Regions from separate parts of the Variovorax sp. UC74_104 genome, predicted to be linked through region 1. Evidence: predicted binding sites of a transcription regulator. Region 1 holds the regulator's gene; the other holds the start of a gene.
The links. The regulator LexA, encoded in region 1, represses DNA repair genes until DNA is damaged. The targets are predictions, from matches to a motif close to ACTGTATNNNNATACAGT.

Region 1 (5,781 bases):
CGATGTGCCCTTCAGCGACATCATCGAGCGCATGAGCGGCCGCCGTTCGCACCCGGCTTCGGGCCGCACCTACCACGTCAAGTTCAATCCGCCCAAGGTGGAAGGCAAGGACGACGTGACCGGCGAGGACCTGATCCAGCGCGAGGACGACAAGGAAGAAACCGTGCGCAAGCGGCTCGAGGTGTACAGCCAGCAGACGCGTCCGCTGGTCGACTACTACTCCGCCTGGGCGAAGGCAGACCCGGCCGCAGCGCCGAAGTACCGCGCCATCAAAGGCGTGGGCACGGTCGACGAGATCACGCAGCGGGCCTTGGCCGCGTTGAGCAGCTGACCTGACTCCAAGAAAACCGCCCCTTCGACAGGGGCGGTTTCGTTTTCACCCCAGCAGTTCGAGCATCAGGGCGATGCGCGCCTTGACCGGCGTCAGTGCGCCTGCATCGCGCAGCGGATCGCCGGCCTTCGGGAGGATGCGCCCGCTGGTGCAACGCGTCGCCCTGACCACCGAGACACCGGCGTCCTGCGCCCTGAGCGCAGCCGCCTCCAGAGCATGGTGAAGGGTGCCGTTGCCGGTAGTGGCAAGCACCAGCCCGCGCAGGGGCTCCGCGCCCCCAGGCAGCAGGAGCGCATCGATCACCGCCCCGCTGGCACCGGCATGGCTCATCACGATCTCCACCCGGGGCCACTGCACCGCGGTCGTCCCCAGGATCTTCGCCGCCGACACAGCCTGCCCCTGCGGCCAGGCGCGGACGAGGCGCACTTCCCCCTCCTCGACATAGCCGATCGGTCCTGCATCGCCTGAGGCAAAGGCGTCGAGCCGATAGGTATGCACCTTCTGGATGTCGACGCCGCCGTGGACGGCGCCGGCGCACACCACCGTCACGCCCTTGGCGCCCTGCGTCATTGCGACGCCGATCGCATCGCGCACGTTCTGCGGCCCGTCCGGCGACAGCGCGGTGGCCGGACGCATCGCGCAGGTGAGCACCACGGGCTTGGATGGTGCCAGCACGGAGTGCAGGAAGAACGCCGTCTCCTCGATGGTGTCGGTGCCGTGCGTGATAACCACGCCGGCCACATCGGCCTGCGCCAGCCAGTGCGCGCAGCATCGCGCCAACTGCTGCCAGATGTCGAAGGACATGTCCTTGCTGTCCACCTGGGCCACCTGCTCGGCCTCGAGGGTCACGCCGTCAGGCGCCTCGATACCGCCCAGCAGGTCGGCCACGCCCACCTGCGCGGCGGTGTAGCCGATGTTGTCGTCGCTGCTGGCGGCCCGGCCCGCGATGGTGCCGCCGGTACCCAGAACCACCGCGCGTCGGCGCAATTCAGGCGAAGAGGAATTGACCATGGCTTGTCAACTTAAAAAAACTGGTTAAAAATACAGCCACTGGATATCCAGCCAGTACCGCAAGGAACCACATATGCAGTTCGCCGTGAAGCTTACAGCCCGCCAGCAGCAGATCCTGGATCTCATCCAGAGCGCCATCGCACGTACCGGTGCGCCGCCCACCCGCGCCGAGATCGCCAACGAACTCGGCTTCAAGTCAGCCAACGCCGCGGAAGAGCATCTGCAGGCGCTGGCGCGCAAGGGCGTCATCGAGCTCGTCAGCGGTACCTCGCGCGGCATCCGCCTCAAGGGTGACGCGCTGCGCTCGCTCAACGAAACGCGCCATCGCGAAGGCAACCAGTTCTCGCTCTCGCTGCCCGGCATGGCCCAGCTTGCGCTGCCGCTCATCGGCCGCGTCGCGGCAGGTTCGCCGATCCTGGCGCAGGAGCACGTCGACCAGACCTACTACGTCGAGAACACGCTGTTCCAGCGCCAGCCCGACTACCTGCTCAAGGTGCGAGGCATGTCGATGCGCGACGCCGGCATCATGGACGGCGACTTGCTCGCGGTGCAAGCCACCAAGGAGGCCCGCAACGGCCAGATCGTGGTGGCCCGGCTGGGCGACGAAGTGACCGTCAAGCGCCTGAAGCGCAACAAGCAGGTCATCGAGCTGCACGCCGAGAACCCCGACTACCCGACCATCATTGTGCAGCCCGGAGAGCCTTTCGAAATCGAAGGCCTCGCTGTCGGACTCATCCGAAACACGATGCTGATGTAGGCCCCGGGCGGCCTGCTTTCCGCAGCACGCATCCCCATCCGGCCTCGACAGGTGGCGGGCGTATGGCGAAGAGTCGCCATCACCCTGTCGCGGCCGATTCAAGAAATCCTGCCTGTGTTCAACCTCTACTTTCTTGGAGTTCACATGGGAATCGCCCTCCTCGCCATCGCCGATATCTGGATGCCCTTGCAATCGCTGGCCAGCCGCCTGATGCCGGCACGTCGCGATCGTCGCGGGAATCACATCGACACGACCGAATCCTCTGCCGGACTGCGCTATGTAGCGGTGCGCCCCGCCTGCACGGCCCGCTCGGGTGGCAGTGCCTCGCCCAGCCAGGCGGCCACCGTGCCAGCACGCCCGTTGCGAGTGGTCCGCGTCGTCGACGACAAGAACAGGCAGTGCAGCAGCAATCGCGTCCGAATCTCCGGCCGCATGGCCGATGTCTGCGCCGAGCTCGACCGACTGGCCGCGCTCGAGGCCGCCGAAACCATGGCCACGGCACCGCGCTCGACCCGCCTGCACTGAGCCCGAACGGCCCTGCGAGCGGCTTCGGGGTGGGTATCCAAACGTTCGCAGGCGCGACATTCCAATGCTGCGAGGCACAATGGCGTGCCATGAACATTGTGATCCTCGACGATTACCAGGACGCCGTACGCAAGCTGCGCTGCGCTTCCAAGCTGGACGCATACGCGGCCAAGGTCTATACCAACACGGTGAAGGGCATTGGGCAGCTATCGGTTCGCCTCAAGGACGCCGACGTGATCGTGCTGATCCGCGAGCGCACCCAGATCTCGCGCCAGCTGATCGAGAAGCTCCCCAAGCTCAAGCTCATTTCCCAGACCGGGCGCGTTGCCGGACACATTGATGTCGCGGCCTGCACCGAGCGAGGCGTGGCCGTGGCGGAAGGCTCCGGCTCTCCGCAGGCGCCTGCCGAACTCACATGGGCGCTCATCATGGCCGCCATGCGCCGGCTGCCGCAGTACATCAGCAACCTCAAGCATGGCGCCTGGCAGCAGTCGGGGCTCAAGTCGGCCTCCATGCCGCCCAACTTCGGCATCGGCTCGGTGCTCAAGGGCAAGACGCTTTGCATCTGGGGCTATGGCCGCATCGGCCAGTTGGTCGCGCGCTACGGTCAGGCCTTCGGCATGCAGGTCGTGATCTGGGGCCGTGAGCCAGCTGCGCCAAGGCGCGTTCCGATGGCTTCCAGGTGGCACAGAACCGACACGAGTTCTTCGCCGCGGCCGACGTGCTGTCGGTGCACCTGCGGCTCAACGAAGAGACCAACGGCCTCATCACGCTGGAAGACCTCTCGCGCATGAAGCCGACCGCCCTGTTCGTGAACACCTCGCGTGCGGAACTGGTCGAGGCCGACGCCCTGCTCGCGGCGCTCAACCGCGGGCGCCCCGGGCTGGCGGCTGTCGATGTGTTCGAGAGCGAGCCGCCGCTGCAGGGCCACGCGCTGCTGCGCCTGGAGAACTGCATCTGCACGCCGCACATCGGCTACGTCGAGCAGGAAAGCTACGAGAGCTACTTCGGCCAGGCTTTCGACAACGTCGTGAGCTACATCAACGGCAACCCCACGAACATCGTGAATCCCGGCGCGCTGCAGGTCCGCCGGTGAGCCGGCCAGCGTCCAGGGGTGCGCTCTGGGCGCTGCTCGTCGGCAATTTCGTGATCGGCACGGGCGTGATGGTCGTGCCCGGCACGCTCAACGAGATCAGCGCCTCGCTCTCGGTCACGGCCGCCACGGCGGGGCAACTCATCACGGCCGCTGCGGCGGTCATGTGCATCGGTGCACCGCTGCTGGCTGCCGCGGTCGCAGGCTGGGACCGCCGGCAGCTGCTGGCCCTCACCCTGCTCTGGTACGCGGCCGGCCACGTTCTCTGCGCGCTGATGCCGAGCTTCGGCGCGCTGCTGCCGGTGCGCATGCTCACGGTGATCGCGCCAGCCATCTTCACACCCCAGGCTGCCGCCTGCGCCGGCCTGCTGGTGCCGCCCGAGCACCGCGGGCGCGCCGTGACCTTCGTCTTTCTCGGGTGGTCGATGGCCTCGGTGCTGGGGCTGCCCATCGGAGCGCTGATCGGCGGGCACCTGGGCTGGCGCATGGCTTTCGCCGCCATCGCGCTGCTCAGTGTCGCGAGCGCGACATCGATCTGGCTCACCTTGCCGAACGGCATCAAGCCCGCCGCGCTGACGGCCGCCGCATGGTCGCGCGTGCTGCGCAGCCCCGTGCTGATGGGCATCGTGTCGGTCACGGCACTGCAGGGCGCGGGCCAGTTCGTGCTGTTCAGCTACTTCGGCCCGATCCTCAAGCAGAGCTTCGGCGCGGACGCCACCACGCTGAGCGTGATGTGGGCGCTCTTCGGCGCCTGCGGGCTGGTCGGCAACATGGTGGTCAGCCGGTACATCGACCGCGTGGGTGCCGGCCGCATGGTGCTGGTCACGACGGTGCTGATCGCCGCCAGCCTGCTGCTGTGGCCGCTGGCTTCCACGCTTGCCTGGCTCGCGGTCGTGCTCGTGCCCTGGGGCCTGGGCTGCTTCTCCACGAATTCGGCGCAGCAGGCCCGGCTGGTAGGCCTTGCGCCCGCGCTCGCGCCGGGCTCGGTGGCGCTCAACAGCTCCGGCATCTACACCGGCCAGGCCGTCGGCGCGGCGCTCGGCGGCTGGCTGCTCGCCAACGACGCCGGTGCCTGGATGAGCTGGGTCGGCCTCGGCCTGGTGCTCATCGCCATTTCGCTCAGCGTGGCCATCGACCGCAGCCGTCGTGCGCCCTGAAAGCGCGCCCCCGCGTAAAACCCGTCACGCCCCGCCCGCGCGGGGCTGCAAAATCGAAGACTTCGACAGCGGTGCCGATGCGTACGGCACCTGTGTCGACGCCTGCCCCGCAGGCCCGGATACCACCCAACCAGTGAAAATCTCCAGCAAATGACAGTGAACTACTCCCGAATCGGCGTCGTCGGCGCCGGCGCCATGGGGCGCGGTATCGCGCAGATCGCCGCACAGGCGGGCAGCGAGGTGCTGCTGCTCGACAGCTTCGCGGGCGCCGCCGAGCGCGGGCGCGAAGCCCTCTGCGCCCAATGGAACAAGCTGCACGAGAAGAACAAGATCGACGCGGCCATGCGCGATGCGTACATCGCCCGCGTGAAATCCGTCGATTCGGTCCAGGCCCTGGCGGGCTGCGACCTGGTGATCGAAGCCATCGTCGAAGACCTGGAAGTCAAGCGCAAGCTGTTCCGCGAACTCGAAGGCGTGGTGACGGAGACCGCCACGCTGGTCACCAACACTTCCTCCCTCTCGGTGACGGCCATCGCCGCAGGGCTGAAGCACCCCGAGCGCATCGCCGGCTTCCACTTCTTCAACCCCGTGCCGCTGATGAAGGTGGTCGAGGTGGTAGCGGGCTTCAAGACCGCGCCCGAGGTCTGCAAGCAGCTCGCCGGCTACGCCACGCAGATGGGCCACAGCGCAGTGCAGGCGCAGGACACGCCGGGCTTCATCGTCAACCACGCCGGCCGCGGCTACGGCACCGAGGCGCTGCGTATCGTGGGCGAAGGCGTGGCCGACTTCGCGACCGTCGACCGCATCCTCAAGGACCAGGCCGGCTTCCGCCTCGGCCCCTTCGAGCTGCTGGACCTGACGGCGCTCGACGTGTCGCACCCGGTGATGGAGTCGATCTACCACCAGT
Region 2 (5,781 bases), 2.9 Mb from region 1:
AGAAGGGCTCGAACACCAGCTCGCGGTCGGCCTCGGCGATGCCGGGGCCGTTGTCCTCCACCTGCAGCAGCAGCACGTGGCCGAAGGGGTCGGCCAGCACGCGTACGGTGATCAGGCCGGGGCGCTCGGACGTCGAGGGCGTGTAGTTGATCGCGTTGTCGACGAGGTTGCGCACCAGCTCCTTCAGCAGCGTGGGGTTGCCGTCGAACACCACGCCCGGCGCGCCGGGCTCGGCACCGTCGTAGCCCAGGTCGATGCGCTTCTCGATCGCGCGCGGCACCGCTTCGCGCACCACCTCGATGGTCAGCTTCGCGAGGTCGCAGGGCTGGTGGTGCGCATGGGCGCTGTTGCCCTCGGCGCGCGCCAGCGACAGCAGCTGGTTCACGGTGTGCGTCGCGCGCTTGCTCGCGCGGCCGATCTGCTTGAGCGACTGCTTCAGCTCGTCGGCGTTCGCGCCCTCGCGCTGCGCCAGGTCGGCCTGCATGCGCAGGCCCGCCAGCGGCGTCTTCAGCTGGTGCGCCGCGTCGGCCAGGAAGCGCTTCTGCGTGCCGATGGAATCGTTGAGCTTGTCCAGCAGCTCGTTCACCGACGACACCAGCGGCACCACCTCCAGCGGCACCGAGGATTCGTCCAGCGGGCTCAGGTCGCCGGGGCGCCGCTCGCGGATGCGCGCCTCCACCACCGACAGCGGCTTGATGCCGCGCACCAGCGCCAGCCAGATCAGCAACACCGCCAGCGGCAGGATCGCGAACTGCGGCAGCAGCACGCCCTTGATGATCTCGGCCGCCAGCACCGACTGCTTCTCGCGCGTCTCGGCCAGCTGCAGCAGCGTAGGCGGCACGTCGTCGGTGCCGCTGGAAATCCACATCGAGGCCACGCGCACCGGCTGGCCGTGCACGTCGCTGTTGTGCAGGAACACCTGGCCGGGCGGCAGCGGCTCGTCGAGGCCCGGGTGCGGGATGTCGCGCTCGCCGCTGAGCAGGTTGTCGTAGCCGTCGAGCAGCTGGTAGTAGACGTGGCCGGTCTCGTCGGCGCGCAGGATCTCGCGCGCCGACTGCGAGAGCACGAACTGCGCGTGCCCCTCCTTCATCGTCACCAGCTCGGCCAGCGCCTTCACGTTGTGCTCCAGGGCGCGGTCGAAGGGCGCGTTGGCGATGCCCTGCGCCACCAGCCAGGTGACGCCGATGCTCACCGGCACCAGCAGCAGCAGCGGCGTGAGCATCCAGTCGAGGATCTCGCCGAAGAGGGAGCGCTGCGCGCGCTGGAAAAGCTTCAAGGGTCGAGTTCCCTGGGTGTTGAAAAAATATCCGTCGAGCGTGAATTTGTGGTGCCGCTCGAATCATCTTGCGGGCTCCGATCCGGCCGCGTGGTTGTAGCCTCGGCGCGCAGTTTCTGCAATTCAAAAAAATCTGAGGGAATCAATCATGAGGATCAAATCACCGGGCGGTTGCCCAAGGCCGCTCCGGGTCGCCGCGACCGTGTTCGCCGCGGGCGTGGGCATCACTGCATGCGGCGGAGGTGGAGGAGGTGGAGGCGGGGGGATGCCTTTGCTGCCGCTCCCAACGAGCTCGCCGGCCCCGGCACCAGCGCCGGCCTCCGCGCCTGCACCCGCTCCGGCCCCGGCTCCCAACCGCGACCCCGCGCCGGGCAGCGAGCCCTTGCCGTCCCTGAGCGCGCCTCAACCCGGTTCGACGGCAGCGGTGGGCAACGACAGCGAAGGGATCTACGGTTCGCTGGTCAACCTCGGCTTCGTCGGCGCCGACGGCTCCGTGGCCGCCAAGTTCGTCGTCGGTACGCTGTGGGGCTCGATCAAGGTCTCCGGCCTCGACTGGTCCTTCAACCCCGATACGCTGCACTACTTCATCAGCGCCTCGCCCGTGACGGGCTCCGGCACGTTCGTTCCGAAGAAGACCATGAGCGGAACCTATGCCTATGGCTCCCGGGAGCCGTCGAGCTTCGGGCCTCTGGGCTATGCCGCGGAGAACGCGCTCGCGGTGTCGCAGGAAAGCGTGATCGGCAAGTGGGCCAACACGGACACGAGCTTCGGCATCAGCGTGACGATCGAGGTCGACGACAAGGGCGCGTTCACCGGCAAGACGGTGGGCGTGCAGATCGGCACCTGCAACATCTCGGGCACGATCGCGCAGGCGCAGCCCGGTACGGCCAAGAACATGTACGGCCTCGTCGTCAATGCGGTCGATGCCGCCACCGAGGCCAAGGACGCCTGCAAGCTCAATACGACGCTGCCTTACAAGGGCCCGGCAGCCATCGGCCTGGTGCCTGCCGGCAACTTCGAGAGCAATGGCTTCTTCCGCAGCATCATGTTCCTGATCCGTACCAGCGACGGCTCGACGCTTACGGCCGGCCTGCGCAAGCAGTAGCAGCCAGCCGCTTGCGCGGGTTGTGCCTCGGTTCAGTTCTGGATCTTCTCGAGGCAGTAGCCCAGCCCGCGCACCGTCGCGATGCGCACCGGGCCCTTCTCGATCTTCTTGCGCAGGCGGTGGATGTAGACCTCGATGGCGTTGAGGCTCACTTCCTCGCCCCATTCGCACAGCCGGTCGACGAGCTGGTCCTTGCTCACCAGCCGGCCGGCGCGCTGCAGCAGCACTTCGAGCAGGCCGAGTTCGCGCGCCGAGAGCTCGATCATCTTGCCGTCGATGGTGGCCACGCGGCCGGCCTGGTCGTACACCAGCGGGCCGTGGCGGATGGTGTTGCTGGTGGCGCCCATGCCGCGCCGGGTGAGGGCGCGCACGCGAGCCTCCAGCTCCTGCAGGCTGAAGGGCTTGGCCATGTAGTCGTCGGCGCCGTGGTCCAGGCCCTTGACGCGCTCCTCCACGCTGTCGGCGGCGGTGAGCACCAGCACCGGCAGCTGCGAGCCGCGCGCGCGCAGCCGCTTGAGGATCTCGATGCCGTGCAGGCTGGGCAGCCCGAGGTCGAGGATCAGCAGGTCGAACTCGTCATGGGTCATGAGCGCGGTGTCGGCTTGCGAGCCGTTGGCCACGTGGTCGACCGCCGCGCCCGAGGTGCGCAGGCTGCGCAGCAGGGCATCGGCAAGCACCTGGTCGTCTTCGGCAATCAGAATCCGCATGCGCCACCTCCGGCCTGTTTCGGGTGTCGGGCGCCCCCGGCGCCGTTCACAGTTGTCTCTTCGCCGGAGTCTAGCCCGCCGTATAGGCTTCGAGTCCGATGGTTACCACGGTGGCGATCTCGTCGCCCACGCTGATTCGGAACTCCTTCTCGGCCTGCGTGACGGCGCCGCGGAAGGCGTCGAGCCAGGCCAGCCCGTCGGCGGTGAAGAGCACGCGCCGCGCCCGCGCGTCCAGCGGATCGGGCCCGCGCGTGACCAGCCCCCAGGCCTCGCACTGGTCGACCAGCGCGCCCATCGCCTGCTTGGTCATGCCGGCGCGCTCGGCCAGCTCGGTGAGGCGCGAACCCTCGCGCGACAGGTGCCGCGTGATGTGGATGTGCGCCGCGCTCACCTGCGCGCGCGCCGCGAGGTTCGACAGGGCCAGCGGCACGTCGACGTCGTGCGCCATCAGCTCCAGCACGCGCTCGTCGAAGCGGCGCATGGCGTGGCCCAGCAGGCGGCCCAGGTGGGTCTGGCGCCAGGCGTCCTGGTCGGCGGGGAAGGGGGCTTCGGCCATGGCCAGAATGGTAAAGCAAACTGACCAAAAAACAGGTTCACGCCGAAGAATCAGCCCCTACACTACTGTTCAAGCATCCAGCCTGTAGTTAAACGCAGATGGGTGGTGTCACACACAAGCCATTGATCTTCAAGGAGTTTTTCACATGGACGCAGTAGTCAAGGGTTCGAACATCGGCGCCAACAGCGAGAAGGCCAAGGCCCTGCAGGCCGCGCTGGCCCAGATCGAAAAGCAGTTCGGCAAGGGCACCATCATGCGGCTGGGCGAGGGCGAGGTGCTGGAAGACATCCAGGTGGTCTCCACCGGCTCGCTGGGCCTGGACATCGCGCTGGGCGTCGGCGGCCTGCCGCGCGGCCGCGTGGTCGAGATCTACGGCCCGGAATCGTCGGGCAAGACCACGCTCACGCTGCAGGTCATCGCCGCCATGCAGAAGCAGGCCGGCACCTGCGCCTTCGTCGACGCCGAGCACGCCCTCGACGTGCAATACGCCCAGAAGCTCGGCGTGAACCTGTCGGACCTGCTGATCAGCCAGCCCGACACCGGCGAGCAGGCCCTCGAGATCGTCGACTCGCTGGTGCGCTCGGGCGCCGTGGACCTGATCGTGGTCGACTCGGTCGCCGCCCTCACGCCCAAGGCCGAAATCGAAGGCGAAATGGGCGACTCGCTGCCCGGCCTGCAGGCCCGCCTGATGAGCCAGGCGCTGCGCAAGCTCACCGCCACGATCAAGAAGACCAACTGCATGGTCATCTTCATCAACCAGATCCGCATGAAGATCGGCGTGATGTTCGGCTCGCCCGAAACCACCACCGGCGGCAACGCGCTGAAGTTCTACGCCTCGGTGCGCCTGGACATCCGCCGCATCGGCACCATCAAGAAGGGCGACGAGGCCATCGGCAACGAGACCAAGGTGAAGGTGGTGAAGAACAAGGTCTCGCCTCCGTTCAAGACGGCCGAGTTCGACATCCTGTTCGGCGAGGGCATCAGCCGCGAGGGCGAGATCATCGACATGGGCGTGAACGCCAAGATCATCGACAAGTCGGGCGCCTGGTACGCCTACAACGGCGAGAAGATCGGCCAGGGCCGCGACAACGCCCGCGAGTTCCTGCGAGAGAACCCCGCGCTGTCGCGCGAGATCGAGAACAAGGTGCGCGAGTCGCTGGGCGTGCCGCTGCTGGCGGCCGATGCCGACGAAACGCCCGAGAAGCCGCAGAAGGCAACCAAGGCCGACAAGGCCGACAAGGGCGAGTAAGCACGGGCGCGGCTCCACGGGGGCCGCGCGAGCGACCCCCGCATGGCATTCGACGCCCCCTCCCTCAAAGGCCGCGCGCTGCGCCTGCTGAGCCAGCGCGAGCATTCGCGCGCGGAACTGGAGCGCAAGCTGGCGAAGCACGAGGAAGAACCCGGCACGCTGGCGAAGGCGCTCGACGAGCTGGCGGCCAAGGACTTCATCAGCGAGCCGCGCGTGGTGGCATCGGTGCTCAACCAGCGCGCGGCCCGCTCGGGCGCGCTGCGGGTGAAGCAGGAGCTGCAGGCCAGGGGCATCGCGCCCGAGGCCATCGCCGAAGCCGTGGCCGGCCTGCAGGAAACCGAAGTCGAGCGCGCCACCGCCCTGTGGCGCCAGCGCTTCGACGGCCCGCCCGCCGACGCGAAGGAGCGGGCGAAGCAGATGCGATTCCTGATGGCGCGCGGCTTCTCGGGCGCCGTCGTGTCCAAGGTGCTGAGGAGCGATTTCGATGACGAAGCCGACGAATGAACACTCCGCCGCGCAGTCCCGCGTGATCACGCAGCGCGTGCAGTGCGAATGGCGCCGCGCCTACGTGCTGGCGGCCGACCCGAGGCGCCTGCCCGACTGGGCCAGCGGCCTTGCGAAGAGCGCGCTGGTGCCGCACGGCGACCACTGGATCGTGCGCACGCCCGAGAGCGGCGAAGCCCGCATGCGCTTCGCGCCGCGCAACGACTTCGGCGTGCTCGACCACTGGGTCGCGCCGGAAGGCGTGCCCGAGGTCTACCTGCCGTTCCGCGTGATCGGCGTCGCGCCCGACGCCTGCGAGCTGCAGTTCACGCTGCTGCGCCAGCCGCACATGGACGACGCGGCCTTCGAGCGCGACGCGCAGTGGATCGCCCGCGATCTGCGGGC

Region 2: recA (recombinase RecA) is a predicted target of LexA. The motif match lies at 3,709-3,726, and genes of this name have one in related genera.

What each region holds. Positions count from the first base shown of each region.
Region 1 covers NZ_CP171978.1:4,155,961-4,161,741, forward strand. Annotated here, with positions in the region: gene adk (adenylate kinase) at 1-331, shown strand, start outside; gene ACHMXA_RS19525 (asparaginase) at 377-1,342, opposite strand; gene lexA (transcriptional repressor LexA) at 1,416-2,099, shown strand; gene ACHMXA_RS19535 (hypothetical protein) at 2,214-2,624, shown strand; partial or broken gene ACHMXA_RS19540 (D-2-hydroxyacid dehydrogenase family protein) at 2,714-3,720, shown strand; gene ACHMXA_RS19545 (MFS transporter) at 3,717-4,874, shown strand; gene ACHMXA_RS19550 (3-hydroxyacyl-CoA dehydrogenase) at 5,025-5,781, shown strand, end outside.
Region 2 covers NZ_CP171978.1:550,197-555,977, reverse strand. Annotated here, with positions in the region: gene ACHMXA_RS02730 (sensor histidine kinase) at 1-1,276, opposite strand, end outside; gene ACHMXA_RS02725 (hypothetical protein) at 1,701-2,381, shown strand; gene ACHMXA_RS02720 (response regulator transcription factor) at 2,414-3,088, opposite strand; gene ACHMXA_RS02715 (MarR family winged helix-turn-helix transcriptional regulator) at 3,159-3,644, opposite strand; gene recA (recombinase RecA) at 3,790-4,893, shown strand; gene recX (recombination regulator RecX) at 4,936-5,397, shown strand; gene ACHMXA_RS02700 (SRPBCC family protein) at 5,378-5,781, shown strand, end outside.